One region of the Bradyrhizobium sp. I1.14.4 genome, then DNA from elsewhere that is predicted to be linked to it. Evidence: predicted binding sites of a transcription regulator. Region 1 holds the regulator's gene; the other holds the start of a gene.
The links. Region 1 encodes HrcA, which represses chaperone genes, less so after heat shock. Its sites were predicted from a motif close to GTTAGCACTCNCNNNNNGNGAGTGCTAAC; they were not measured.
Positions count from the first base shown of each region.

Region 1 (3,205 bases):
TTGCCTGCCGCGACCCGGAAGGAAATCTCTGGAGCTTCGGCACCTATTGGCCGAAGGCTGATGAGAAGCCGCTGTCGTGAAGCCACGGCAGCAAGCTCACACCTTCGCAACCGGCGTCGGACCGATCAGACCGTGATGTCGGCGCTTGGGGCGGCCTTGGCGCCGCCCTTGGAGACGCCGACCAGCGCTGGACGCAGGATGCGCTCGCCGATCATGTAGCCGGCCTGCACCACCTGCACCACGGTGCCCGACGGCACCGAGGCGTCAGGCACCTCGAACATCGCCTGCTGGAAGTTCGGATCGAATTTCTCGCCGATCGGATCGAACTTCTTCACGCCATTCTTTTCCAGCGTGTTGAGCAGCGAGCGCTCGGTCAGCTCGACGCCTTCGATCAGCGCTTTCAGGCCGGGATCGGCTGCTTCCTTGGTCTCGGCCGGCACGGCGTCGAGCGCGCGCTGCAGATTGTCGGCGATGTCGAGCACGTCACGGGCGAAGCCGGTGATGCCGTAGGTTTTGGCGTCGGCGACCTCACGGCGGGTGCGCTGACGGAGATTTTCCATCTCGGCCAGCGTGCGCAATGTCCGGTCGCGCGCCTCGGCGAGTTCCTTGGTTAGCGCCTCCGCTGATCCCGCCTCGGGATCGTCAGGCATGATGTAGGGCTTCGAGACCACGGGCTCACCCGTCGGCGCCGAATTTTCGGTGTTGTCGTTGGCCCGGTTCGGATCGGTCATGGCTTGCCTTCTCGAAAACTCGCGTCGGTTCAAATCTTGGGGATTGCTTGCCGGGATATCGTGCTTTAAGCGGCGAAAATCAAGCGCAACATACCGGTTTCGGGAACAGGGATCTCCGACCTGGGTGCAAAATGAAAGCGAAATCCGGTCCGGTCAGCCGCCCAGCATCTTGCTGACGATCCGCGCGGCATAATCGACGGTCGGGATCACCCGCGCATAGTTCAGCCGTGTCGGTCCGATCACCCCGAGGACGCCGACGATCCGGCCCTGGGCGTCGCCATATGGCGCGATGATGGTCGAGGAACCCGACAGCGAGAACAGCTTGTTCTCCGAGCCGATGAAAATCCGCACACCCTCGCCGCGCTCGGCGCGGCCGAGCAGATCGATCACGCCGCGCTTGGTCTCGAGATCGTCGAACAGCGACTTGATCCGCTCGAGATCGTCGAGCGCATGCAGATCTTCGAGCAGATTGGCGTGACCGCGCACGATCAGCTGCCGGTCCTCACTCTCGCCGCCGGACCAGCTTGCAATGCCGGCCGCAACGACCTTTTGCGTGAGCTGGTCGAGCTCGGCGCGGTTTTGCGTCAATGCCGTCTCAAGCTCGAGCCGCGCTTCGGCCAGCGTCCGGCCACGGATCCGCGCATTGAGGAAATTGGTCGCTTCCGTCAGCGCCGAGGATGGAACGCCCGGCGGCAGCGCCAGCACCCGGTTTTCGACCTGGCCGTCTTCGCCGACCAGCACCACCAGCGCCTTCTCCGGCTCCAGCCGCACGAATTCGATGTGCTTCAGCCGCGCATTCGACTTTTGCGTCAGCACTACTGCTGCGGCACGGGTCAGCCCCGACAGCCGCGTCAACGCCTCGCCGAGTGCCGCCTCGACAGATTGCGCACGGCCGACGGCGGCAAGCTGGGTCTGGATCGATTGACGCTCGGCCTCGGTGAGGTCGCCGACCTGCATCAGAGCGTCGACGAAGAAGCGCAGGCCGAGTTCGGTCGGCAACCGGCCGGCGGAGGTATGCGGCGCATAGATCAGGCCGAGCTGCTCGAGATCCGACATCACGTTGCGGACCGAGGCCGGCGACAGCGGCAATGCGATCAGGCGCGAGATGTTGCGCGAGCCGACCGGCTCGCCGGTCGCAAGATAGCTTTCGACGATTTGACGAAAAATGTCGCGCGAACGCTCATTGAGCTGGGCGAGCCCGGCATGCGGCGCAATCAGGCCTATCGGATCGTGGTGAGTCACACTCCAGTCCTTCACAATTGCTGCCTAATCTGTCGCTCCGGGAGGCCGGTGACAAGCATGCATTCGGCCCCCTGGCACCGGACCATACCGGGGGCCGAAAACTCTTGCCGCTGCCCCTTCCCCCTCCTACAAGCACGCCCAGCCATATCTCTCGGATTTTTGGAGGATTTCATGCGGCCAAGCCGCCGTGCGCCCGATGAACTGCGTCCCGTGTCGCTCGAACGCGGCGTCGTCAAATATGCCGAGGGTTCCTGCATGGTGAGATTCGGCGACACCCACGTGCTGGTGACCGCCACGCTGGAAGAGCGGTTGCCGCCGTGGCTGAAGGGCCAGGGCCGTGGCTGGGTCACAGCCGAATACGGCATGCTGCCGCGCGCCACCCTGGAACGCACCCGCCGCGAGGCCTCCGCCGGCAAGCAGGGCGGCCGGACCGTCGAGATCCAGCGGCTGATCGGCCGCTCGCTGCGCGCGGCCGTCGATCTCGAGGCCCTCGGCGAGCGCCAGATCACGGTTGATTGCGACGTCATCCAGGCCGACGGCGGCACCCGCACCGCCTCGATCACCGGTGCCTGGGTGGCACTGGCCGACTGCATCAACTGGATGAAGACCCGCAACATGCTGAAGACCAACGTGTTGCGCGATAATGTGGCGGCGATTTCCTGCGGCATCTACCAGGGCACGCCGGTGCTCGATCTCGATTACGCCGAGGACTCCGAAGCCGAGACCGATGCCAATTTCGTCATGACCGGCGACGGCCGGATCATCGAGGTGCAGGGCACCGCGGAGAAGACGCCGTTCTCGGAAGGCGAATTCCTGGCGCTGATGGCACTGGCGCGCAAAGGTGTCGCGCGTCTGGTCGACTTGCAAAAGATCGCGGTGGCGTAGTCAGATTGGTTATGCATCGCCGAATCACCGGAAGGCTCGTCATCGCCACCCATAATCCCGGCAAGCTCGCCGAGATGCGGGAACTGCTCGCGCCGCACGGCGTCGAGGCGGTGTCGGCCGGCGAGCTCGATCTGGCGGAGCCCGAGGAGACCGGCGACAGCTTTCGGGCCAATGCAGCGATCAAGGCGATCGCGGCGGCGAAAGCGGCGGGACTACCGGCCTTCGCCGACGATTCCGGCCTCGTGGTCGACGCGCTCGACGGCGCGCCCGGGATCTACTCGGCACGCTGGGCCGGCGAGGGCAATGACTTCATGGCGGCGATGACGCGGATCGAGCGGCTGCTGCAG
Region 1 covers NZ_JBNDLA010000021.1:64,743-67,947, forward strand. Annotated here, with positions in the region: gene ABIB78_RS29955 (VOC family protein) at 1-80, shown strand, start outside; gene grpE (nucleotide exchange factor GrpE) at 126-731, opposite strand; gene hrcA (heat-inducible transcriptional repressor HrcA) at 885-1,973, opposite strand; gene rph (ribonuclease PH) at 2,145-2,858, shown strand; gene rdgB (RdgB/HAM1 family non-canonical purine NTP pyrophosphatase) at 2,870-3,205, shown strand, end outside.

Region 2 (3,205 bases), on a different contig from region 1:
AGCAGCGCGGCAACCGAGGCAGCGTTCTGGATCGCAGTACGGACGACCTTGGTCGGGTCGATGATGCCCTTCTTGACGAGGTCGGCATAGTCGCCGGTCTGGGAGTCGAAGCCGTAGTTATAGGCCTTGTTCTCCAGGATCTTGCCGACGATGACCGAACCGTCTTCACCGGCGTTGATCGCGATCTGGCGGGCGGGAGACGACAGCGCCTTGCGCACGATCTCGACGCCGGTCTTCTGGTCGTCGTTCTTGGTGCGCAGGCCCTTGAGCTGCTCGGAAGCACGGAGCAGGGCGACGCCGCCGCCCGGAACAATGCCTTCCTCGACAGCCGCGCGGGTCGCATGCATCGCGTCATCAACGCGATCCTTGCGCTCCTTCACCTCGACCTCGGTCGCGCCGCCGACGCGGATCACCGCGACGCCGCCTGCGAGCTTGGCGAGACGCTCCTGCAGCTTCTCACGGTCGTAGTCCGAGGTGGTCTCCTCGATCTGCGCCTTGATCTGGGCAACGCGGGCGTCGATGTCGGACTTCTTGCCGGCGCCGTTGACGATCGTGGTGTTTTCCTTGTCGATCATCACCTTCTTGGCGCGGCCGAGCATCTGCAGCGTGACGTTCTCGAGCTTGATGCCGAGGTCTTCCGAGATGGCCTGGCCGCCGGTCAGGATCGCGATGTCCTGCAGCATGGCCTTGCGGCGATCGCCGAAGCCCGGAGCCTTGACGGCCGCGACCTTCAGGCCGCCACGCAGGCGGTTGACGACGAGGGTGGCGAGGGCTTCGCCTTCGACGTCCTCAGCGACGATGACCAGCGGCTTGCCGGTCTGCACCACGGCCTCGAGCAGCGGCAGCAGCTCGTTCAGCGAGGAGAGCTTCTTCTCGTTGATCAGGATGTAGGCGTCGTCCATCTCAACGCGCATCTTGTCGGCGTTGGTGACGAAGTAGGGCGAGATGTAGCCGCGGTCGAACTGCATGCCCTCGACGACGTCGAGCTCGGTCTCGAGCGACTTGGCTTCCTCGACCGTGATCACGCCCTCGTTGCCGACCTTCTTCATGGCGTCGGCGAGGAACTTGCCGATCTCGGCATCGCCGTTGGCCGAAATGGTGCCGACCTGGGCGATCTCCTCGTTCGAGGTGACCTTCTTCGAGTTCTTCTGGAGGTCCGCAACGACGGCTTCGACCGCGAGGTCGATACCGCGCTTCAGGTCCATCGGGTTCATGCCGGCGGCAACCGACTTGGCGCCTTCACGCACGATCGCCTGGGCGAGCACGGTGGCGGTGGTGGTACCGTCGCCGGCCGCGTCAGCGGACTTGGAGGCGACTTCGCGCACCATCTGCGCGCCCATGTTCTCGAACTTGTCCTCGAGCTCGATCTCCTTGGCGACGGTGACGCCGTCCTTGGTGATGCGGGGAGCGCCGAACGACTTCTCGAGCACGACGTTGCGGCCCTTCGGGCCGAGCGTGACCTTCACCGCATTGGCGAGGATGTCGACGCCGCGCAGCATCTTGTCGCGCGCATCGACGGAGAATTTGACTTCTTTAGCTGCCATCTGAATTTTTCCTTGGAATGGTTTTACCCTGGAGGAATCTTGGGAAGGAGGAGGCGCTTAGGCTGCCTTCTTCTTGGAAGCGGGGACGTCGAGCACGCCCATGATGTCGCTTTCCTTCATGATCAGCAGGTCTTCACTGTCGATCTTGACCTCGGTGCCGGACCACTTGCCGAACAGGACGCGGTCGCCGACCTTGATGTCGATGGGGATCAGCTTGCCAGCTTCGTCGCGGCCACCCGGGCCGACGGCGATGACTTCGCCCTGCGAGGGCTTTTCCTTGGCACTGTCCGGAATGATGATGCCGCCAGCGGTCTTCTCTTCGGCGTCGATACGCTTGACCACGACGCGGTCGTGAAGCGGACGGAATTTCATGCAGTCCTCCTAAACGTTTGTAGATGCTGTAGATTTTTGGAGTGTTAGCAGTCCAGTCCAGCGAGTGCCAGACGGGCTGCGCAGGAGATAGGCCAAGCCGTGGCGGCGGGCAAGTGCCTCTAGCAGAAAAATTGGCACTCGTGGGTGTCGCCTGCCACGATCATTTCGGCATCCTTAATGCCGCCCGCAGGCCCGCCAAGGCTATTAGCAGATGCGGTAAGCTGCTGCCAACGCAAGAAATTTCAACAACCTATTAAACATTTAGGCTTGAGATGGGTTAGTCGCGTGCGTCACATTTCTCTCATGTGAGCGCATCCATTGCCGGTGGTCCGGCGGGGGTCGGCCGCCTTGTGAATGCGCTCCGTCACAGGAGGTTGGCATGGTCTCGCGAGTTGGTGGGGTTGTTTCCGACGATTTCCGGAAGCAGTTGCTGGGGTATGGACTGACGACGGCGCAAATCCTCTATCGGATGCCGGACCATCCCTCGTTGCTGCAAACCTATGTCTGGCAGAACTACGACCTGTTTCCGAAATTTCCGGCGCTGCAGGATTTCCTCGCCTTCTGGCAGCAGAAGCTCGAGGGCCCGCTGTTTTCGGTGACGGTGGCGCATTCCAAGCTGGTGAAGCCGGCCGAGTTGCGCGCCGTCGAAGGCGTGTTCCGGCTGCATTGATCCGCAAAGGGGGCGGGGCGTCGCCTGCGCCTTTGCCCACCTCGCGCGGCGCGACTTGTGTTAGCCTTCGCCCGTCACAAAAAGACGGGAGGCGAACAATGGCCAAGAAGACGGCATCGAGATCCGCAGCCAAGACCGCGGTGAAGAAGAAATGGTCGGGGCTTGGCGCCGGCGCCAAGAAATCTTCCGCGCGCAAGACCATCAAGTCCAAGGGCCGCGTCACCGCCGCGAAGAAGGGCGCGCCGAAGACTGCAACGAAGGCTCGGCCGAAGCAGCGCGTCGCGATCAGCCATCACCGCGAAGAGGATTTCAAGGCCGACGGGCTGCGCACCTACGCCAAGTACCGCGACCTCGGCATCGCCGCCGCCTCGCATGGCCTCGCGCAGGCGCATGTGATCCGGCTGCAGGGGCCGTGCAATCCGGACGAGGTGTCGAAGCTGCACTTCCACGACGTCGACTTCCAGATGGTCTATGTGCTCAAGGGCTGGGTGAAGACCTACATGGAAGGCGAGGGCGAGACGCTGATGAAAGAGGGCAGCGCCTGGACCCAGCCACCGCGCATCCGGCACATGATCCTGGACTACTCCGACGACGTCGAGCTGCTGGAGGTGATCCTGCC
Region 2 covers NZ_JBNDLA010000009.1:183,616-186,820, forward strand. Annotated here, with positions in the region: gene groL (chaperonin GroEL) at 1-1,544, opposite strand, end outside; gene ABIB78_RS20325 (co-chaperone GroES) at 1,602-1,916, opposite strand; gene ABIB78_RS20330 (usg protein) at 2,296-2,586, shown strand; gene ABIB78_RS20335 (cupin domain-containing protein) at 2,685-3,205, shown strand, end outside.
Region 2: a site for HrcA is predicted at 1,960-1,988, ahead of ABIB78_RS20325 (co-chaperone GroES). Genes of this name have one in related genera too.